One region of the Streptomyces sp. NPDC018045 genome, then DNA from elsewhere that is predicted to be linked to it. Evidence: riboswitches for the same ligand, from Rfam matches in the RefSeq annotation. Region 1 holds a riboswitch; each other region holds the start of a gene.
What was found. A riboswitch is a leader RNA that binds a small molecule or an ion and turns the genes downstream of it on or off. The one in region 1 is predicted to bind cobalamin.

Region 1 (5,532 bases):
GCGAGATGGCGTTGAGCAGCAGGCTCAGCCGCATGTCGGACATGCCGACGACCGCGGTGAACGGATAAGGGACCGATGCCATCAGGGAGTACCCCCTTCGAGGGACGTGCGGTGTGCGGGTGGGGCGGTGGCCGCGTCGGCTGCCGCCGGAGCGCGGAACGACGGCTGCGGTATCGGCGGCGCCCCCGGCGGCACGAACGGCAGCCCCGTCGGCACCCCGTCCTCGATGAGCCGCAGCAGCGCCTCCATGTCCGCGTGCTCCTCGATCAGGTCGCCGAGCCGGTCGAGCTGCTCCTCGCGCAGCGCGGCGAAGCTGGTGTCCGGCGCGGGGACGAACGCCCGGCCCGCGTCGGCGGCGACCCGACGCAGGAACGCCCGCCGGAAGCCGTCGCTCTCCAGGGAGCCGTGCCAGTGGGTGCCCCAGACCGCCCCGGACCGGCAGCCGTCCAGGAAGGGCTCGCCGCCGGAGACCTCGGCCACGCCGTGGTGGATCTCGTATCCCTCGACCGGCTCGCCCAGCGCCTCGCCGGACGGCCGGGCCAGGGTCTTGTCGGCCGCGAACCGCACGCGTACGGGCAGCAGGCCCAGCCCGTCCACCGTCCCGGCCTTCGACTCGACCTCGTCCTCGATGCGTTCGCCCAGCATCTGGAAGCCGCCGCAGATGCCGAGCACCGGACGGCCTTCCGCCGCGCGCCGCCGCACCGCGTCCGCGATGCCGCGCTCGCGCAGCCACCGGATCGCCCGGACGGTGCCGCGGGTGCCGGGCAGCACGACGAGGTCGGCGTCGGCCAGTTCCTCGGCGCGGTCCACGAAGCGCACCACGACACCCGGTTCGGCGGCGAGCGCGTCCACGTCCGTGAAGTTCGACATCAACGGTACGGCGGCCACCGCGACCCGCAGCACGTCGGCGCCGTGCGGCGGCGCGACGACGCTCTCGCGGACCGCGCCGCGCAGCGACACCCTCAGGCCGTCCTCCTCGTCGATGCCCAGGCCGTGCGCGAACGGCAGCACCCCGAGCGTCGGCCGCCCGGTCAGCTCCTTCAGCATGTCCAGGCCCGGCTCCAGCAGCGTCACATCGCCCCGGAACTTGTTGACGAGATAGCCCGCGACCAGCGCCTGGTCCTCCGGGGACAGCAGCGCCGTGGTGCCGAAGAACGAGGCGAACACCCCGCCCCGGTCGATGTCGCCGACCACCACGGCCGGTATCCGCGCGGCCCGAGCGATGCCCATGTTCACGATGTCGCTGCGCCGCAGGTTGATCTCCGCCGGGCTGCCCGCGCCCTCGCAGATCACCGCGTCATGCGTACGCCGCAGTTCCTGGAGGCAGTCCGTGACCGTACCGAGCAACTGTTCCTGACGCCCCGCGTGGTAGCCGCGCGCGCTCAGCTCGCCCACCGGCTTGCCCATCAGCACGACCTGGCTGCTGCGGTCACCGCCCGGCTTCAGCAGCACCGGGTTCATCAGGGCGCTCGGCTCGACGCGCGCCGCGGCGGCCTGCATGGCCTGCGCCCGCCCGATCTCCGCGCCCTCGCGCGTCACGAACGAGTTCAGCGACATGTTCTGCGCCTTGAAGGGCGCCACCTTCACGCCCTTGCGGGCCAGCCAGCGGCAGATGCCCGCCGTCACCACGCTCTTGCCCGCGTCGGACGTGGTGCCCGCCACCAGCAGCCCCCCGCCGAGCGGTGCTTGACCCGGTCCGTTCACGTGGCACTCCTCGCCGTCCGCACTGCTGCTCACTTGGCCCTCCCGGCCGTACGGGCCCGCCGTACCGCCCCGGCCGCGAGCCGGCCCGCGACCGTGGCCGTCAGCGCCAGCGCGCTGACCCGGCGCGACAGCCGCACGGCCCGTTCGATGTCCGGGACCGCGACGGGGCGCCCGGTGCCGCCGTTGAGCACCGGGCGGTGCTCGACCCGGCCGCCGTACGCCAGCGTGCCGCCCAGCCGTACGCCCAGCGCCCCGGCGAACGCCGCCTCCACCGGGCCTGCGTTGGGGCTCGGGTGGGACGGGCCGTCCTGCCGCCAGGCGCGCCACGCGCCCCGCCGGTCCGGCCCCGCCAGCACCGCCAGCGCGGCGGACAGCCGGGAGCCGGGAAAGCCGGCCACGTCGTCGAGCCGCGCCGCGGCCCAGCCGAAGCGGCGGTAGCGCGGCGACCTGTGCCCCACCATCGCGTCCAGCGTGTTGACCGCGCGGAAGGCCAGCAGCCCCGGCACACCGGCGGCCGCGCCCCACACCAGGGCGCCGACCACCGCGTCCGAGGTGTTCTCGGCGACGGACTCGACCACCGCGCGCGCCATCTGCTGCCCGTCCAGGGCCTGCGGGTCGCGCCCGCACAGGTGCGGCAGCCGCTCGCGCGCCACGTCCAGGTCGCCCGCCGCGAGCGCACCGCCGACGGCCCGCGCCTCGCGGCCCAGCGAGGTGCCGCCCAGCACCGCCCAGGTGGCGGCGGCGGTCAGCGCGACGGAGGCCGGGAAGGCGGCGGGGGAGCGGCGCACGGCGCGCTCCAGCAGCGCCGCACCGGCGGCGGTACCGCCCGCGAGCAGCGCGGTGTGCAGGGCGCCGGGCCCGCGGTGGTCGCGCCACAGACGGCGTTCCACGGCGGCCGCGGCCCGCCCGAAGGCGGCCACGGGGTGGCCGCGCCGGGGGTCGCCCACGGCCAGGTCGCCGAGGAAACCGAGGGCCGCGCCGCACGCGTAGCCGGCGTGTTCGGCACGCATCGGATCAGACCGCCGTCGCGCCTCGGAGGGGCAGTACGGGCGTACGTCCAGGGGCTCTCGAACTGCGGCCGGGCATGGCGGTAGGTCCTCACTCAGGGTCCGCGCCCTGGTTCGACGGGTACGGCGACGAGAGTCTCCTGGCTCCCCGGATCGGCACTTCCCCCGGCCTTCCAGTCCGTACGGGAACCTGCGTCGCGGGACGCGGACCGTGGCCCTTGGTGGAGGGGCGCTCCCCGGTGACAGTGGCGGGACCGCGCCGGATTCTCACCGGACTTCCTCATCTGTCGCCGAATGGCTCCGGCAGTCCACCACGCTCCGCGAAGCCCGTCAACTCACGCTTGACCTGGGGGCGGAGCCGTGGCAGGGCCTGTGGGCAAGGACACAGACGGCGCGGTGCCCGGACACGGCGACGGGGCGCCCGGTGGACGCGGCGGGTACCGCGGTCACCGGACGCCCCGGGGGCCGTGCCGTGGCCGGCTCTCAGGTCGCGACGATCAGGTAGATCCCGTACGCCACGGCCGCCGCGCACAGCGCGAAGCAGACGTACGCACCGGTCCGCGCCGCGCCGCCGGGGGCGTCGGGCCCGTCGGCGGTCACCGGCGTGCCCTCCTGCCGCGGTTTGCGCGACGTGCCGACGATGCCGAGGGTGAACAGGCCCACGATCCCGACCGTCACGAACAGCGTGACGCCGAAGACCTGGCCGAGCGCTGCCCAGTCGATGTTCATTGCGTTCTCGTTCCTTCGTGGAAGCGGGGGAGGCCGTGGAAGCGGCGGGAGCCGGGCGGCCTGGTCAGCCGGCGGCCGAGCCGGCCTTGGCGCGGCGCTGGGCACGCGTCTCGTGCGGGTGGACGGTGACCGGATCGGCGATCACCGGGTCGGCGCCGACCGGGTCCGCGAGCGGCGCCTCGGCCATCGCGGGCGCCGGGATCGTGGTGACGGCCGTGGCGGGCCCGGTCACGACCGGACCGGCGGGCGGCGGCGAGACGGCCTGCAGGGCGGTGGTGACGACGCCCGCGGGCTCCGCTGCCGGGCCCTCGTTGACGTTGCTGTGGTCCACCGGCTTGCGCCGGGAGAGCGCCCAGATCACGCCGCAGACGGCGAGCGCCAGGACGGCGACGGTCGCGATGCCCCAGTCGCCCTGGTCCGCCAGGAGCGCGGCGCCCGCCGCGACCAGCCCGGCGGCCGGCAGCGTCAGGACCCAGGCGGCGGCCATCCGGCCCGCCGTGGACCAGCGCACCACGCCGCCCTTGCGGCCCAGCCCCGAGCCCATGACCGAGCCGGAGCAGACCTGGGTGGTGGAGAGCGCGAAGCCGAGGTGGGAGGAGGCCAGGATGGTGGCCGCGGCACCGGTCTGGGCGGCGAAGCCCTGCGGCGGCTGGATGTCGGTGATGCCCTTGCCCATCGTGCGGATGATCCGCCAGCCGCCCAGGTACGTGCCGAGCGCGATGGCCAGGCCGGCCGAGGCGATGACCCACAGCGGCGGGTCGGCGTGCGGGGCGACGACGCCGCCGGTGATCAGCGCGAGGGTGATCACGCCCATCGTCTTCTGGGCGTCGTTGGTGCCGTGGGCGAGGGAGACCAGCGCGGCCGAGGCGATCTGCCCGGCGCGGTAGCCCTTGGCGGTGTCCTCCTCGGCGCGGCCGCGGGCCAGCCGGTAGGTCAGCCGGGTCGCGGCCATCGAGGCCAGACCGGCCACGATCGGGGCGGCGACCGCCGGGACGAGGACCTTCATGACCACGGCGCCGCCGTGCACGCCGCTCGTGCCGACGGACACCAGGGTCGCGCCGATCAGACCGCCGAAGAGGGCGTGCGAGGAGCTGGAGGGGAGTCCGGCCAGCCAGGTGACCAGGTTCCAGATGATGGCGCCGACCAGCCCGGCGAAGATCACCTCTGGTCTGATGCCGGCGGCCTCGTCGATGATCCCGCCGGAGATGGTCTTGGCGACCTCCACGGACAAGAACGCGCCGAGCAGGTTGAGGACCGCCGACATCGCCACCGCCGCCTTGGGCGCCAGTGCCCCGGTGGAAATGGTGGTGGCCATGGCGTTGGCCGTGTCGTGGAAGCCGTTCGTAAAGTCGAACACCAAGGCCGTGACGATCACGATCCCGATGAGAAGCGTGATGTGTTCCATTCACCCAGGCAATCAGTTCGATGGTCAGTAACGCTCGGGACCGTACGGACGACGGGTGAACGGAAGGTGAACTGGGGCGGGCGCCGCAGTGACGCCCCCGCAGGGGTGGCGCGGAGGCGCCCGTGCCGCCACCCGGGCCCCACGCGTACCGGCGCGGGAACCCCGTCCGCCCCCTCGGCACCAGCGCGGCGCCGCCCCGGGCCGCCGCCGCGTCAGCCGCGCGCGAAGCGCCGTAACCCCGCGGCCGTGCCGTTCCACCGGTCCTGGTCGCCGGGCAGCGCGCCGGCCCCGGCGTGCTGCCAGATGCTCGGATACGCCCAGCCGGCGGGCAGCTCGCCCGGATTGCCGTGCCGGCGGGCCAGCCACAGCGGATGGGTGGCGGCGAACGCCCGGCTGCCGTCGGGGCAGCCGTTCCACCACCGGGCCGTCGTGTAGATCACCGGCCGCCGCCCCGTCCGGCGCAGCACCTCGGCGCTGAACCCGCGCATCCACCGGACCAGCGCGGTGCCGCTCATCCCGTGGCAGGGGTGCTCCCGGTCGTACGGATGGCGCTCGATGTCGAGCGCCGGCGGCAGCGTCCAGTCGTCCGCCTTCCAGCCGCCGCCGTGCCGCAGGAAGCGCCGGGCCTGCGCGCGGCCGGAGGACGCGTTCGGCACGCCGAAGTGGTAGGCGCCGTGCAGCAGGCCC
Region 2 (5,532 bases), on a different contig from region 1:
CCACCCAGGCCGTCCCTGCCACTTCCCACGCAGCGCCGCGCCCCTCGCCGCAGCGCGCATCGGCGTACGCGTGCCCCGCAACTGCCCCGGAGGAGAACAACATGAGCCGTAGCGACGTCCTGGTGGACGCCGACTGGGCCGAGGCCCACATCGACGACCCGAAGGTGGTCCTCGTCGAGGTCGACGAGGACACCTCGGCCTACGACAAGAACCACATCAAGAACGCCGTCCGCATCGACTGGCAGAAGGACCTCCAGGACCCGGTGCGCCGCGACTTCGTCGACCAGGCGGGCTTCGAGAAGCTGCTCTCCGAGAAGGGCATCGCCAACGACGACACCGTCGTGCTCTACGGCGGCAACAACAACTGGTTCGCCGCGTACGCGTACTGGTACTTCAAGCTCTACGGCCACGACAGCGTCAAGCTGCTCGACGGCGGCCGCAAGAAGTGGGAGCTGGACTCGCGCGACCTGGTCGACGGCTCGCAGGTGCCGAACCGCGCCAGGACCGACTACAAGGCGAAGGCCCAGGACACCTCCATCCGCGCCTTCCGGGACGACGTCGTCGCCGCGATCGGCAGCCTGAACCTGGTCGACGTGCGCTCCCCCGACGAGTTCAGCGGCAAGCTGCTCGCCCCGGCACACCTGCCGCAGGAACAGTCGCAGCGCCCCGGCCACGTGCCGAGCGCCCGCAACATCCCGTGGTCGAAGAACGCCAACGACGACGGCACCTTCAAGTCGGACGACGAGCTCAAGGCCCTCTACGAGGCCGAGAACGTGGACCTGACGAAGGACACCATCGCCTACTGCCGCATCGGCGAGCGCTCGGCGCTCACCTGGTTCGTGCTGCACGAGCTGCTCGGCCAGAGCAACGTCAAGAACTACGACGGCTCCTGGACCGAGTACGGCTCGCTGGTCGGCGTGCCGATCGAGCTCGGCGCCGCCAAGTAGCGCACCGCCGCACCGCCTCCCTCCCGTACCCCTCAACCACCAAGGAAGTACCCCCATGTGTGGAGCCAAGGCCGGCGGCCCGGACGCTTCGGCCATCAAGCCGGGCGAGACCACGATCCAGGGCAGCGTGACCCGCGACGGCCAGCCCGTCACCGGTTACGTGCGCCTGCTGGACAGCACCGGCGAGTTCACCGCCGAGGTCCCCACCTCGGCGACCGGGCAGTTCCGCTTCTACGCGGCCGAGGGCACCTGGACGCTGCGCGCCCTGGTCCCGGGCGCGACCGCGGACCGCACCGTCGTCGCGCAGCACGGTGGCCTCGCGGAGGTCGCCATCGCCGTCTGACACCACGTACGCACGTACGGCCGCCGGGCCGCGCCCCAGGGGTTTGGACGCCTTCGCAAGGGGTGCGGCCCGCCGCGCTTCCCAGCCGCGGCGGCCGGATCTACGGTGGAACCATGTCCGCGCACCAGCGTCCGCCCGCGCAGCGCCGGCACCGCCGGTACTTCGTCCTGATGGGCGTGTGCATCGCCCTGTTCGTGCTGGCGTGGGGCGTCGTACGGCTGTGGTCCGTACCGGCGGCCGTGGCGATGTGCGTGGTCGCCATGGTCATCCCGCCGTTCGCGGCGATCATCGGCAACCGGCGGGAGCCGGGTGAGCGCTGGTGGGACGAGTCGGGCGACCCCGAGTCGGACCGGTGGTGGCGCGAGCTGGACGACCACGGCCCCGGCTCCGGCCGCCGCTGAGCCGTCCTCCGGCCCGCCGCCCTCAGCCGCCCTCAGTAGACGAGCGCCTGCACGCCGTCCGGCATGATCTCGCTCACGAAGACCTGCGCTCCGGCGATCCGGGCGCACTCGATGAGGTCCTTCTCGTCGATGTCCCGGCGGGCCGCGCACTGGGTGCACACGGTGATGGTGCCGCCGCCCGACACGATCCCGTCGATCAGGTCCGGCAGCGGCGCCGCGTGCGGCAGCTCGAACTCCGCCGCGCGCCCCGGCAGCGCGAACCACACCGACTCCCCGGTCAGCCACAGGGAGACGTGCACCCCGCTGGCCACGGCCACCGCCGCCACCGTGAACGCCTGCGAGCACCGCTCGGGGGCGTCCGACCCCGCCGTCACCTTGATCACCAGCTTCTTGGCCATACGGTCACTCTAGAACCGCGGCCCACGCCGCCGGTCACCCGGCGGGACCGACCTCACAGCGCCGCCACCGGCCATGCCGACTAGACTCGCTTCCGGTCCGTAACACCTCACTCCGTCCGAGGAGCGCGCTCGTGCTTGAGGCAGTCTTCACCACCCTGCTCGTCCTGGTCGCCGTCGGCGTCGTCGCCTTCGCCGGGCTGACCTGGAAGAAGCTGTACCAGGGCCAGCGCTGACTCCCGCCCGCCGCCCGCACCCCGGGTACGAGCGCTTCGCGCGCCCCTACCACCTTTTCCCCGATACAGATCGCCTGAGCTGATGATCGAGATCCCGTCCGACCTGAACCCGGCCCTCGTGCCCCTCGCCTTCCTGCTCGGCAACTGGGAGGGCGCGGGCGTCGCGGACTTCCCCGGTACCGAGAAGTGCAACTTCGGCCAAGAGGTCACCTTCACCCACGACGGGCGTGACTTCCTCGAATACACCTCGCACAGTTGGGTGCTCGACGCCGAGGGCAAGAAGGTCGCACCGCTGGAGACCGAGTCCGGCTACTGGCGCATCGACAAGGACCGCAAGGTCGAGATCGTGATGATCCGCGACGGCGGTGTCGCGGAGGTCTGGTACGGCGAGCTGGCCGACCAGAAGCCGCAGATCGACCTGGCGACCGACGCCGTGGCGCGCACCGCCGCCTCCGGCCCGTACACCGGCGGCAAGCGCCTGTACGGGTACGTGAACAGCGACCTGATGTGGGTCGGCGAGAAGGCCACCCCCGAGGTGCCGCTGCGCCCGTACATGTCGGCCCACCTGAAGAAGGTCGTCGACCCCAGCGAGTGGGCCAAGGACCTCAAGGACCTGCCGGACGACGGCATCGCCTTCTTCAAGTAGACGGCCTGCACGTCAGACAGCACACGCAAGACAGCACACACAGTCGCAGAGCGCCCCGCGGGGGAAGTCCGGTGAGAGTCCGGCGCTGACCCGCAACGGTGTGCGGAACGTCCGTTCCGCCAGCCCGATCACCCGCGGGGGCGCCCGTTCCTGACAACTCGCCGTGGACTGCGAGGGGACACCGCCGCCGGCCTCGCGCCACGCGCCGGCCCCTGACCGTACGGACACGGCCCGAGCCGAAGGCGTACGTCCTCTTGGCCGCCTCCGCCCGTACCGCAGATCCCGCCCACGGCGCGGACCCCGCCGGCGCCCGGCCGCGTACCGGCTCGCCGGTGCCCACCGGGCCGCTGGTCGCCGGGCTCGCCGTCGTCCTGCTCGCCTCGCTGGTGTGCGGCGTCGGCCTCGGCGCCGCCGGCATCGGGTGGGATGAGGTGCTGCGCCACCTCGGCTCCGGGCTGAGCGGCGGCACCATCACCTCCGACGAGGTCTCCGCGTACACCATCGTGTGGGAGCTGCGCTTCCCGCGCGCGCTCCTGGCCGCCGTCGTCGGCGCGGGGCTGTCCGCCATCGGCGTGGCCGTCCAGGCCCTGGTGCGCAATGCCCTCGCCGATCCCTTCGTACTCGGCATCTCCTCCGGCGCGGCGGTCGGTGCCAACGCCGTCCTGCTCTTCGGCTCGCTGGCGGCGCTCGGCGTCTGGGCGCTGTCCACGGCCGCCTTCGGCTCGGCGCTGCTGGCCATGGCGCTGGTGTACGCGGCGGCCCGCAGCGCGCACGGCCTGACGCCGCTGCGGCTGGTGCTGACCGGCTCCGCGATGTACTACGGCTTCTCCGCACTCTCCACCCTGATGGTCTTCGCCGCCGACCGGGGCGAGGCGGCGCGCTCCGCCATGATGTGGCTGCTCGGCAGCCTCAGCGGGGCGGGCTGGGGCTCACTGCCCGTCGCCGCGGCGGCGGTGGCCGGCGCGCTGCTGTACCTGATGCTCTCCGCGGGCCGCCTGAACGCGCTCGCCATGGGCGACGAGTCGGCCGCCGCGCTCGGCGTGGACCCCGGACGGCTGCGGCGGGAACTGTTCGCGGTCACGGCGGCCGTCACCGGCGCGGTGGTCGCGGTCAGCGGGGCGATCGGCTTCGTCGGGCTGATGGTGCCGCATGTGACCCGGATGCTGGTGGGCGCCGGGCACCGCCGGGTGCTGGCGGTGGCTCCGCTGCTGGGCGCGGTGCTGATGGTGTGGGTGGACGTCCTGTCCCGGGTGCTGCTGGCGCCCGTCGAACTGCCGGTCGGGGTGATCACCGCCGTGATCGGCGTACCGGCCTTCGTCCTCCTGATGCGGCGCCGCGGCTACACGTTCGGGGGCGGGGTCTGATGCGGGTCGACATCGACGCGGTGTCCGTGGACGTGGCCGGTGCCCGGCTCGTGCACGACATCACCCTGCGCGCGGACAGCGGCCGGGTCGTCGGGCTGGTCGGGCCCAACGGCAGCGGCAAGTCCACCCTGCTGCGCTGCGCCTACCGCGCGCTGCGCCCGGCCGCCGGGACGGTGCGGCTGGACGGCACCGACCTGCACACCATGGGCGTACGCGAAGGGGCCCGGCACCTGGCCGCGCTGCCCCAGGAGTCGGCGACCGAGTTCGGGTTCACGGCCGCCGAGGTCGTCGCGATGGGGCGGCTGCCGCACCAGCGCGGGTCCGGGCGGCCGAGCGCGGCGGACCTCCGGGTGTGCGAGCGGGCGCTGGTACGGACCGGCGCGGCCCACCTGGCCGAGCGCTCGTTCCTGAGCCTGTCCGGCGGGGAGAAGCAGCGCGTCCTGATCGCCCGCGCGCTGGCCCAGGAGCCGCGGGTGCTGGTGCTGGACGAGCCGACGAACCACCTCGACATCGCCCAGCAGCTCGAACTGCTGGCGCTGGTGCGGGACAGCGGACTGACGGTGCTGACCGCGCTGCACGACCTGAACCTGGCCGCCGGGCACTGCGACGAGCTGTACGTCATCTCCGGCGGGCGCATCGTCGCCTCCGGCGCGCCGCACGACGTGCTGGGGCCGGAGCTGCTGGCCGAGGTGTTCGGGGTGCGCGCACACCGCGTACCGCACCCCGAAACCGGCGCCGTACAGCTCCTGTTCGACCGCCTGCCCGGCCGTACCGCCCCGTCGGCCGCCTCCTGACGACCGCCGCGCCCCCCGGACCAAGCCCCCTACAACCTGCCGTACCAACCCCCGCGAAGCCCGTCGTGAAGCCCGCCCCGAGGAGCCCCATGCGCACCCGCCACCGCACCGCCGCCCTGCTCACCGCCCTCACGCTCGCCGCGCTCACCGGCTGCGGCGCGCACGTCGCCGAGGACGGCAAGGACGGCGCGGCCAAGGCGTCCGGGCCGAGCGGGTCCGGTCACTACCCGGTGACGGTCGAGAACTGCGGGACGAGGACGACGTACGACAAGGCGCCCCGGCGGGTGGTCACCAACGACGTCGGGATCGCCGACATCATGTTCGCGCTCGGCCTGGAGGACCACATGGCCGGGTACGTCATGCCGGAGTACCGGGGCCGGATCGACGCCGTCGCCTGGAAGGACGC
Region 3 (5,532 bases), on a different contig from region 1:
GGAGACGCTGACCTGGGCGGGACGGACCCGACTGCTGGGTGTCTCCAGCCGGCTGATGTCGCCCGAGCCGCACTTCCGGGAGGAGATCACCGCGTTCCCCGTCGCCTTCCCGGAACCGCGCCGGGCCGCTCTGGAGCGGTGGCTGGACGAGGTGCTCGCCGCGATCGGCTACACCGACCGGTTCGCCCATGTGGAGTTCGCCCTGACCACGGCCGGTCCGGAAGTGGTGGAGATCAATCCGCGGATCGGCGGCGCGCTCGTCGGTGAGGGGCTGTGCCGGGCCCTCGGCGTCAACGTGTACGAGGCGATGGTCGAGGCGGCGCTGGGAGTCCGCCCCGGGCTCATGGACGCGGCGCTGCCCGGCGGCCCCGCCTCGGCCTTCGTCCTCGGCTACCCGCAGCAGCCGGGGGTGTTCACCGGCGTCGCCGGACTCGGCCGGCTGCCGGACATGCCGGGCTCCCCCGCCTGGTACCCGGTCAAGCGGGTCGGCGATCGCGTCGAGCACCTGGGGGACAGCCGCGGCTACGCGGGGATCGTCTACGCGGAGGCGGAGACCGCCGAACTGGCCACCCACTGCGCCGTCGCGGCCGCCAACGCCGTACGCGTCCTGACGGAACCGTTCTCTGCGGCGGACGGAGCGGACGGGACGGACGCGTTGGGCGGGACGGACGAGGCGGGTGCGGCGGGTGGGGCGGACGCGGCGGCCCCTGCGGGTACGGCGGTCACAGCGGCGCACCGGGCCTCCGGTGGCTGAACGCGACGGCGGCGGCCGCGGGTTGCGCGCCACACTGTCCACCCTGACCGGGCCGCTGCGCTTCCTGCTGCTCAGCTCCTTCCTGATTCCGCTCGGCAGCTTCATGGTCCTGCCGTTCATGTCGGTCTTCCTGCACGAGCGGCTGGGGATGGGGCTCGGGGCGGTCGGTGTGGTGCTGGCCGCCGCGTCCCTCGTGCAGTTCTCGGGCGGGGTCCTCGGAGGGGCGCTCGCCGACCGGGTGGGGCTGCGGCGCACGATGGTCTGGGCGCTGGTGGTGCGCACGGCGGGCTTCGCGGCGTTCCTGGCGGCGCTGCGCTGGCCCCCGATGGCGGTGGGGGCGCTGATCCTGACCTGCTGTGGCGCCGCGCTGTACCTGCCGGCCAACAAGGCGTACCTGGTGCACGGTGTGGCCGAGGAGCGCAGGCCGGGGTTCCTTTCCGCGGGCAACGCGGCGCTCAACGCGGGGATGGCCGTGGGGCCGGTCGTCGCGGGCCCGTTCGTGCTGTCGTCCCCCGGCCCGCTGTTCGCCGTGGTGACGGCGCTGTTCGCCGTGGTCGCCGTGGGACACGCACGGCTGCCGGCCGTGGGGCGGGAGGAGGAGCGCCGCGTCCACGTTCCCGCGGCCGGCCAGGGGCTGCTGGCCGGGATCGCCGTCCTCCCCTTCGTCGCCAACGGCCTGGCGTTCTACCTGTACTTCCACTTCCAGCACTACCTCGCCGTGTACGCCGTGGCGCGGGCCTCCAGCGAGTTCTACAGCCTCGTGCTCCTGACCTGCTTCGTCCTGGTCATCGTCGTCCAGCCGCTCGCCTCGGACGGCATCCGGCGGATGAGCTACCCCGTCGCCCTGGCGGTCGGATTCGCGGGGCTGGCCGCCGGGATGGCGGTGCTGGCGTCGGGGACGCGGACCGCCCTGCTGGCGGGCGGCGTCCTGATCACGCTCGGCGACATCGTGCTCTTCCTGAAGAACGACCTGGAGGCCCTGCGCCGCAGTCCGCGTTCGGATGCCGTGGTCTTCGGGCAGCAGCGGCTCGCCGCGGGGCTGGGGGCCGGTGCCAGCGGCGTCCTGGGCGGGCAGCTCTACGGCTTCGGCGAACGCGCCGGGCACCCGGGCTGGTTCTGGCTCTTCGCCGCGGCCCAGTGCGTCCTGCTGCCACCGCTCCTGCTCGCGCTGCGGCGCGGACGGAGCGCCCCTCCCCCCGCTCCCACTGTTCACGACGACCTCACGGAAGGACCACTGGTTCCCGATGACGCACACGGGCGGATTCCAGGACGATGACTTCTGGACCGAGTTCCACGACTTCCTCTTCTCCGACCAGCGCCATGCCCAGGCCGAGGAGCTGCTCACCACCTCTCCCCTGCTGTCCTTCCCGACCGGCGCCCGGGTGCTGGACCTGTGCTGCGGGCCGGGGGTGTTCACCGTTCCGCTCGCCCGCAGGGGCTTAGGCGTGACGGGCGTCGACCGCAGCCCGGCCATGCTGGACCGCGCCCGCAAGCGGTCCGCCGACGCCGGGGTCACGGCCCGGTACGTACAGGCCGACATGCGGGAGTTCTGTGAGCCCGGTGCCTTCGACGTGGTCCTCAACATGTTCACGTCGTTTGGCTACTTCGACGACCCGGCCGACAACGCCCGCGTGCTGCGCACCCTGCACACCTGCCTGGTCCCCGGCGGCACGCTGCTCCTGGACCTGGCCGGAAAGGAACTGCTGGCCCGCAAGGTCACCCCGCCCAAAGTCGTGCGGCGCGGCGACGACCTGCTGGTGCAGACCGACACGGTGCTGGACGACTGGGCGCGGCTGCGCAGCGACTGGGTGCTCGTACGGGGCGACCGGGTGACGCGTACGAGCCTGGTGTGGTTCGTCTACAGCGCCGTGGAGCTGCGGCGGATGGCCGAGGAAGCCGGCTTCGAGGACATCGAGATCTTCGGTGGCTTCGACGGCCGTCCGTACGACCAGGACGCCGAGCGGCTGGTACTCCGGGCGGCTCGCGGGGCGTGACCGGGGCGCCTTTCCCAGGCGGAGGGCGCGCGGAGTCCGTCGCGCGCCCTTTGCCCCGAGCCCGGCCAACCGTAATATCACCTGGTCATCACCGCGACGGGAGTCAGGAAGCCGGTGCGATTCCGGCACGGTCCCGCCACTGTGACCGGGGAGTGCACCCCTGCGACAGGCCACTGCGCGCGGCGCGGGAAGGCCGGGGGAACGTCGATCCGGGAGTCAGGACACTGGCCTGTCGCGGGCCCGTTCCGAGGAGCGCGGACTCCGCAGGAGGCTTTACGTGTACGACGGCACGCCCTGTCCCCCCTTCTCTCCCCCCTCCGCCCGGCTGCGCCGGACGCGACGCGCCGCGGCACTGGCCGTGGCCCTCTCCGCCGTACTGCTGACCGGCTGCGGCACGGCGCGGGACACCGCGGGCGGCGCGCGGCCCGCGGCCTCGGCGGCGAAAGGTTTCCCGGTCACCATCGACAACTGCGGCATCCGTACCACTTACAAGAAACCGCCCTCCCGGGTGCTCACCATCCACCAGCACCCCGCCGAGCTGATGCTGGCGCTGGGGCTCCGCGACCGGATGATCGGCACCGCCTTCCCCGACTCCGCCGTCCTGCCGGAACTGCGCGCGGACTACGCGGCCATCCCGCGGCTGGCGAAGAAGGAGCCGTCCTTCGAGACCGTCCTCGAAGCCGATCCGGACTTCGTCTACGGCGGTTACGCCAGCGCGTTCGCCGAGAACGAGGGCCGCTCGCGCAAGGCTTTCGCCGACGCCGGCATCGACACCTACCTCAACCGCGAGTACTGCGGGAAGAAGCAGGTGTCCATCCGGGACACGTACGACGAGATCCGCACCATCGGCAGCATCTTCGGGGTACGGGAGCGGGCCGACAAGCTGGTCGCCGGCCTCCGGGCACGGGTGGACCGGACCACCGAGGCGGTCAAGGGCGCCCCCGCCGTACCGGTCTTCGTGTACGACAGCGGCGACAAGGCGGCTTTCACCGCCGGCGGCAAGAGCCTCGGCACCGAGATCATCCAACTCGCGGGCGGCCGGAACGTCTTCGCGGACCTGGACAAGGTCTTCGGTGACGCGTCCTGGGAGCAGGTCGTCGACCGGAAGCCCGAGGTCATCGCGATCTACGACTACACGGGGGCCGGCAGCGTCGAGCAGAAGAAGAAGTTCCTGCTGTCGCAGCCCTCGCTCGCCGACGTGCCCGCGGTGAGGAACCAGCGGTTCGTCGTCCTGCCGCTGACCGCCACCCTCGTCGGAGTGCGGCCACCGTACGCGGTGGCGGAACTGGCCCGCGCGCTGCACCCCGAGAGGTTCCGGTGACCGCCACCGCCGAGGCGGCGGCCGTACGTGACCGTCGGCCCGAGCCGAGGCCGCGCCGCCGTTCGCTCGTCATCACCCTCGTCGTCCTCACCGTGCTCCTGCTGGTCTCCGCGACGGCGGGCATGGCGATCGGGTCGGTGCACGTGCCGCCGGGCGAGGTGTGGGGCATCGTGACCCACGCGCTGGGCGCCGATTGGTCGGAGCCGGGGTGGTCCGAGGCGCGCGAGACCATCGTGCTGAACGTGCGGGCGCCGCGGGTGATCCTCGGTGCGGTGACGGGCGCGGGGCTCGCGGTGATCGGTACCGCCATGCAGGCCCTGGTACGCAATCCGTTGGCGGAGCCGTATCTGCTCGGCGTCTCCTCGGGCGCGTCCCTGGGCGCCGTCATGGTGATCGTCTTCGGGGTGAGCCTGTTCGGCCCGCTGTCGCTGTCGGCCGCCGCCTTCGCCGGCGCGCTGCTGACCCTGCTGCTCGTCTACACGACGGCCCGCGCCGGCGGCCGCATCACCTCCGTACGGCTGGTGCTGTCGGGCGTGGCGATGGCGGCCGTGCTCACGGCGGTCATGGACGTCCTGCTGCTGACCTCCGACCGGGGCAACGAGGCCCGGGCGGTCCTCGCCTGGACCCTCGGCGGCCTCGGTGGCGTGCAGTGGGGCACGCTCTGGCTGCCGGGCACGGCGCTGCTACTGGGCATCGCCGTCCTCCTGGTCCAGGCCCGGTCGCTCAACCTGCTGCTCGCGGGTGAGGAGTCCGCCACGACGATGGGGCTGGACGTGGCGCGGTTCCGGGCCCGGATGTTCGTCCTCCTCTCGCTCGTCACCGGCGTCCTGGTGGCCGCGGCCGGGCCGATCGGCTTCGTCGGCCTGATGCTGCCGCACATCGTGCGGCTGTTCGTGGGCGGCGACCACCGCCGGGTGCTGCCCGCGGCCGCACTGGCCGGTGCGGTGTTCCTGATCTGGGCCGACATCGCGGCACGGACGGTCGCCGCGCCGATGGAGATCCCCGTCGGGGTGCTGACCGCGCTGTGCGGCGGACCGTTCTTCCTGTGGCTGATGCGCCGCGACGCCCGCCGTACCGTGCGCCGAGGAGTGGCATGAGCGCGACCGAACTGACCGTTGACGGCGTCACGCTCACCGCCGGAGCACACCATCTGGTGCGGGACGTCTCCCTGACCGCCCGGCCCGGCGAGGTGGTCGGCCTGGTCGGACCCAACGGCAGCGGCAAGTCGAGTCTGCTGCGCGCCGTCTACCGGGTGCTGCGGCCCGACGCGGGACACGTCCGCGTGGACGGCGCGGACGCCTGGTCACTGCCGGTACGGCGGCTGGCCCGCACGGTGGCCGCCGTGGTGCAGGAGGCGGGCGCCGACTTCGACCTGACCGTGCGCGAGGTCGTCGCGATGGGCCGCACACCGCACAAGCGGCTGCTCGACGGGGACAGCGCCGAGGACGCCGCCCTGGTGACGT
Region 4 (5,532 bases), on a different contig from region 1:
TCCCCCGCGCGGCGCCCGCTCAACGGACGCTCAAATCCGGATAACGATCGCGTCACCGACCCTGACTACCCAGCAGCCCATTCCAGCACTTATCCTACTTTTCTTGTGCTCGGCTCCAAGACATCGCTGGTAGATGTCCAAGGGGCCGTGATAGATGTTCACGACCTGCCGTGAGTGACGCCACCCCTGTCACTCCGGGAGCGCTTGGCCGGCCGACCGTCGGCGTGCAGGAACTCCATCCGGGGGGATCGGAACCCGATCCGGACAGACCGGGTCGGAATGGAGAAGGGCGCACCACACATGACCTCTGTGCAGGTCGAAAAGAAAGCCGGCGGCAGCGACGCCGCGGGATCTGCCTCGGAAGAGGGTTACCAGCGGGGGCTGGGAAACCGGCAGATCCAGATGATCGCCATCGGTGGCGCCATCGGAACCGGTCTGTTCCTCGGAGCGGGCAAGGCGATCTCCAAAGCGGGACCCAGCATCATCCTGGCCTACGCCATCGTGGGCCTGGTCATCTTCTTCATCATGCGGGCGCTGGGCGAGCTGCTCATGTACCGCCCGGTGTCGGGCTCCTTCTCGGAGTACGCCCGTGAATTCCTCGGGCCGTTCATGGGATTCGTGACCGGCTGGACGTACTGGCTGTTCTGGGTGGTCACCGGCATCACGGAAGTGACTGCAGCAGCCACCTATGTGCAGTACTGGAACAAGGGAATACCCCAGTGGGCGTCGGCCCTGGTGTTCACGGTCGCCCTGTTCGGAATCAACCTGATCTCCGTGAAGCTCTTCGGTGAGCTGGAGTTCTGGTTCTCGATGGTCAAGGTCACCGCGATCATCGGCATGATCCTCATCGGTCTCGGTGTGATCACCATCGGTTTCTCCGACGCCGGTGACACCGCTTCCTTCAGCCTTCTGTGGTCGGACGGCGGATTCTTCCCGAAGGGCATCGGCGGCACGCTGATGACCTTGCAGATCGTGATGTTCGCCTTCCTGGCGGTCGAACTCGTCGGCGTCACCGCGGGCGAGGCCACCAACCCGAAGAAGGTCCTGCCGAAGGCCATCAACACCGTGCCGTGGCGGATCGGCCTCTTCTACATCGGCGCGCTCATCATCATCCTGTCCGTCGTGAGCTGGACCGTCTTCAAGCCGGGCGTGAGCCCCTTCGTCGCGGCCTTCCAGCAGATCGGCCTGCCGGCCGGCGCGGCCATCGTCAACTTCGTCGTGCTGACCGCGGCGCTGTCCTCGGCCAACTCCGGCATGTACTCCACCGGCCGGATGCTGCGCGACCTCGCGCTCAACGGCCAGGGGCCCAAGCTGTTCACCCGCCTCAGCAAGAACGGCCTGCCGACCTGGGGCACCGGCGTCTCCGTCGCGATGATGCTGTTCGGCGTGGGGATCAACTACCAGTGGCCGGGCAAGGCCTTCGACCTGGTCGTCTCCTTCGCGACGATCTCCGGTATGTGGGCCTGGATCATGATCCTGCTGTCGCAGCTCCGGTTCCGGGCCAAGGCCGACCGCGGTGAGCTGCCGCAGTCCGAGTTCAAGGCGCCCGGCGCCCCGTACACCTCGATCTTCGCGCTGGCCTTCATCGGCATGGTGATCGTGATGATGGGCGTGGACCCGGACGCCCGCGTCTCGCTGTACGCGGCGCCGTTCTGGGCGCTGGTCCTGGGCGTCAGCTACCTGGTGCTCAAGTCCCGCAACCCGGAGATGTTCGCCAGGCCGGCCGCTCCCGCCGTGGGGGCGGCGGCGGCCGGCAAGAGCGGCGACCAGGACTGAGAACGGCCCCTTCCGGGGCGGACTTTCCGTGCCTGTCCAGCATGCGGGCCGGTGCGTACCAACCTTCGGTACGCACCGGCCCGCCTGCTTATTCTTGGGCCCATGCTGACCCTTACCAAGGCTCTGTACGACCAGATCGTGGACCACGCCCGCAAGGACCATCCCGACGAGGCCTGCGGCATGGTCGCGGGTCCGGAGGGCAGCGGCCGCCCCGAGCGGTTCATCCCGATGCTCAACGCCGCCCGCTCGCCCACCTTCTACGAGTTCGACTCCTCGGACCTGCTGAAGCTCTACCGCGAGCTGGACGACCGGGACGAGGAGCCGGTGATCATCTACCACTCGCACACCGCCACCGAGGCGTACCCGTCCCGTACGGACATCTCCTACGCCAACGAGCCCGGCGCCCACTACGTCCTGGTCTCCACGGCCGACACCGACGACGCCGGACCGTTCCAGTTCCGCTCGTTCCGGATCGTGGACGGCGTGGTCACGGAAGAAGACGTCGAGGTCGTCGACGCCTACTGAGCACCGCGGCGGCGGACGCCGCCCGCGCACCTGACACACTGTGCCGCATCACCTCGGGCGGCAGGACCCAGGAACCCGGTGCGAATCCGGGACGGTCCCGCCACTGTGACCAGGCCGCATGCCTGGAAGCCAGGAACTGACCTGCCGCCCTCAGCACACCGACCAGGGGACGCGGATCCCCCGGAGGAGGCACGGCCATGGCCAGATCCAGGTCCCGCGGCGCGCTGCGCGCGCTCACGGCGGCGGCGCTCCTGCTGCCGCTCGCCGCCTGCGGCACCGACGGCGACGGGAAGGCGCCCGGCGGGGCCACGGCGAAGACGGCCGGCTTCCCGTACACCGTCGAGAACTGCGGCGTACGCACCACCTTCGAGGCACCGCCCGAGCGCGTGGTGACCATGAACCAGCACACCACCGAGATCATGCTCGCCCTCGGCCTCAAGGACCGGCTGGCCGGCACCGCCTACCTCGACGACAAGGTGCTGCCGCAGTACGAGAAGGACTACCGGAGCGTCAAGGTCCTCGCCAAGGGATACCCCTCCTACGAGACGCTGCTCGGCGCCAACCCCGACTTCGTCTACGGCGGTTACGCCAGCGCCTTCGACAAGGGCGAGGGCCGCGAACGGGCCGCGCTGGAGAAGTCCGGCATCAAGACCCGCCTGAACGTCGAGTACTGCTCCCACGGCAGGACCGGCATTCGGCAGCTCGCCCAGGAGATCCGCGAGGTCGGCGCCACCTTCGGCGTACGCGACCGGGCCGAAGCCCTGGTCAAGAAGGCCGAGACGACGATCGCCGCCACCAAGGACAAGCTGAAGGGGACCGACCCGGCCGCCGTCTTCGTCTACGACAGCGGCGACTCCGCCGTGCACACCGCGGGCGGCCAGGGCATCGGCAACGAGATCATTTCCCTCGCCGGCGGCCGCAACGTCTTCGCGGACCGGGCCAAGACCTGGGCCGACGTGTCCTGGGAGCAGATCGTCGAGCGCAAGCCCGAGATCATCGTGATCTACGACTACGGCGGTATCAGCGTCGCGGCGAAGAAGAAGCGGCTGCTCGACGACCCCGCGCTCCAGGACGTACCGGCCATCAAGAACAAGCGGTTCGCGGTGCTGCCGTTGTCCAGCGCGGTACTCGGCGTACGCGTACCCGACGCCGTCCGGTCGCTGGCCGGACAGCTTCACCCCGACGCCGTCAAGTAGCCCCGGTGACCTGCACGACCGCGGCACCGCCGCGCCGCCTGCGCCACACCCTCGTCCTGACCGTGCTCGCCGCCGCCCTGCTCGCGGCGGGCCTGGCCGGGCTCGTCCTCGGCTCCGTCCGCGTCCCGCCCGGCGACGTGCTGCGCATCCTGACCGGGGACGCGCCCGCCGGCCCGTTCCCGACCATCGTCCTCGACGTACGGCTGCCGCGCGTCCTGCTCGGCGCCGTCGTCGGCGCGGGGCTCGCCGTCATCGGCACCGTCCTACAGGCGCTGGTCCGCAACCCGCTCGCCGACCCGTTCCTGCTCGGCGTCTCCTCCGGGGCCTCGACCGGCGCCGTCATGGTCGTCGTCCTCGGCGTCGGCGGCGGCCTGGCCGGCGCGGTCGCGATGCCGCTGGCCGCCTTCGCCGGATCGCTGGGCGCGCTGGTCGCCGTCTACGCCCTGGCCCGGCGCGGCGGCACCATGACGACCGGACGGCTGGTGCTGGCGGGCGTCGCGGTGCAGTACATCCTCTCCGCGCTGACCAGCCTCGTCCTGGTCACCTCGGCCCGGGCCGAACACCTGCGGTCCCTCATGTTCTGGACGCTGGGCGGCCTCGGCCAGGCCCGCTGGGACACCCTGTGGCTGCCCGCCCTCGTGCTGCTCGCCGGTCTCGCCCTGCTGCTCACCCTCGCCCGGCCGCTCGACCTGCTGCTCGTGGGCGAGGAGGGCGCCACCGTCCTCGGCCTGGACACCGGCCGCTTCCGCGCCGCCGTCTTCGTCCTCGCGTCACTGGTCACCGGCGTACTCGTGGCGGCCAGCGGGTCGATCGGCTTCGTCGGGCTGATGGTGCCGCACGCCGTCCGCATGCTCGTCGGCGCCTCGCACCGCGCCCTGCTGCCGGTCGTCGCGCTGGCGGGCGCGGTCTTCGTCGTCCTCGCCGACCTGCTGGCCCGCACCGTCGCCGGCTCCCAGGAGATCCCCGTCGGGGTGGTCACCGCCCTGGCCGGCGGCCCGTTCTTCCTGTGGCTGCTGCGCCGCACCACCCGTACGGAAGGGATCACCGGATGAGCGGCCGGAGCACGGACACGGACACCCCGGCGGGCGCCGCCCCCGCCGAACTGCGGACCGAGGGCCTGTCGTACGGCGTCGACGGCCGTCATCTCGTCGACGGCGCCGACCTGCACGTCGCCCCGGGCGAGACGGTCGGCCTGGTCGGGCCCAACGGCAGCGGCAAGACCACCCTGCTGCGCTGCGTCTACGGCACCCTGGCCCCCACCCACGGCCGGATCACCCTGGACGGCCGGGACCTGGCCGGGTTCACGGCCAAGGAGCGGGCCCGGCGCGTCGCCACCGTCCCCCAGGACGGCAGCGGCACCTTCGAGCTGACCGTGCGCGAGATCGTCGCCATGGGCCGCTCCCCGCACAAGCGCTTCTGGGAGACCGACTCGGCGGCCGACACCGCCCTCGCCGACCGGGCACTGGCGTGGGTGGGCGTCGCGGAGCTGCGCGACCGTTCCTTCGCCGCGCTCTCGGGCGGCGAACGGCAGCGCGTCCTGGTCGCGCGGGCACTCGTGCAGCAGCCGTCCCTGCTCGTCCTCGACGAGCCGACCAACCACCTCGACATCCGCTACCAGCTCGACGTTCTCGCCCTCGTCGCCGGCCTGGGCACCAGCACCCTGCTCGCACTGCACGACCTCAACCTCGCCGCGTACTACTGCGACCGCCTGTACGTGCTGCGCGCGGGCCGCGTCGTCGCCCAGGGAACGCCGCACGAGGTCCTCACCCCCGACCTGCTGGCCGACGTGTACGGGGTCGCCGCCGAGGTCAGCGCGCACCCGCTGACCGGGGCGCCGACGGTGGTGTACCTGCCGCCGGACGCGAAGGCCCGCACGGCGGGGCGACGGTGAGCGCGTACGAGGGGGCGGCCGCCCGCCGGCCGACCGCCTGTCAGCAGGCCGCCCTCCGGCAGGCCGCCACTCGGCAAGCCGTTCCCGGGGGCACGGAAGGTCCGCACGCCGCGCTCGCCGCACTCGCCGCGCACGGCCCCCGCT

Region 2: linked by a shared signal. The riboswitch ahead of ACH4EB_RS19770 (FecCD family ABC transporter permease) and the one ahead of ACH4EB_RS32085 (cobalamin biosynthesis protein) in region 1 are both predicted to bind cobalamin.
Region 3: linked by a shared signal. The riboswitch ahead of ACH4EB_RS33790 (ABC transporter substrate-binding protein) and the one ahead of ACH4EB_RS32085 (cobalamin biosynthesis protein) in region 1 are both predicted to bind cobalamin.
Region 4: linked by a shared signal. The riboswitch ahead of ACH4EB_RS20885 (ABC transporter substrate-binding protein) and the one ahead of ACH4EB_RS32085 (cobalamin biosynthesis protein) in region 1 are both predicted to bind cobalamin.

What each region holds. Positions count from the first base shown of each region.
Region 1 is NZ_JBIRFL010000024.1:60,016-65,547, reverse strand. Features, by position in the region: gene ACH4EB_RS32095 (putative cobaltochelatase) at 1-82, opposite strand, end outside; gene ACH4EB_RS32090 (cobyric acid synthase) at 82-1,704, opposite strand; gene ACH4EB_RS32085 (cobalamin biosynthesis protein) at 1,734-2,714, opposite strand; cobalamin riboswitch at 2,845-2,995, opposite strand; gene ACH4EB_RS32080 (hypothetical protein) at 3,195-3,440, opposite strand; gene ACH4EB_RS32075 (inorganic phosphate transporter) at 3,505-4,845, opposite strand; gene ACH4EB_RS32070 (GH25 family lysozyme) at 5,058-5,532, opposite strand, start outside.
Region 2 is NZ_JBIRFL010000007.1:306,520-312,051, forward strand. Features, by position in the region: gene ACH4EB_RS19745 (sulfurtransferase) at 102-947, shown strand; gene ACH4EB_RS19750 (DUF1416 domain-containing protein) at 1,003-1,290, shown strand; gene ACH4EB_RS19755 (DUF3099 domain-containing protein) at 1,404-1,691, shown strand; gene ACH4EB_RS19760 (DsrE family protein) at 1,724-2,089, opposite strand; gene ACH4EB_RS19765 (FABP family protein) at 2,405-2,968, shown strand; cobalamin riboswitch at 2,992-3,123, shown strand; gene ACH4EB_RS19770 (FecCD family ABC transporter permease) at 3,223-4,332, shown strand; gene ACH4EB_RS19775 (ABC transporter ATP-binding protein) at 4,332-5,126, shown strand; gene ACH4EB_RS19780 (ABC transporter substrate-binding protein) at 5,216-5,532, shown strand, end outside.
Region 3 is NZ_JBIRFL010000029.1:25,643-31,174, forward strand. Features, by position in the region: gene ACH4EB_RS33775 (ATP-grasp domain-containing protein) at 1-754, shown strand, start outside; gene ACH4EB_RS33780 (MFS transporter) at 747-2,030, shown strand; gene ACH4EB_RS33785 (class I SAM-dependent methyltransferase) at 1,999-2,748, shown strand; cobalamin riboswitch at 2,814-2,996, shown strand; gene ACH4EB_RS33790 (ABC transporter substrate-binding protein) at 3,026-4,069, shown strand; gene ACH4EB_RS33795 (FecCD family ABC transporter permease) at 4,066-5,166, shown strand; gene ACH4EB_RS33800 (ABC transporter ATP-binding protein) at 5,163-5,532, shown strand, end outside.
Region 4 is NZ_JBIRFL010000008.1:206,096-211,627, reverse strand. Features, by position in the region: gene ACH4EB_RS20895 (amino acid permease) at 301-1,776, shown strand; gene ACH4EB_RS20890 (Mov34/MPN/PAD-1 family protein) at 1,879-2,301, shown strand; cobalamin riboswitch at 2,340-2,461, shown strand; gene ACH4EB_RS20885 (ABC transporter substrate-binding protein) at 2,499-3,497, shown strand; gene ACH4EB_RS20880 (FecCD family ABC transporter permease) at 3,503-4,549, shown strand; gene ACH4EB_RS20875 (ABC transporter ATP-binding protein) at 4,546-5,388, shown strand; gene ACH4EB_RS20870 (hypothetical protein) at 5,385-5,532, shown strand, end outside.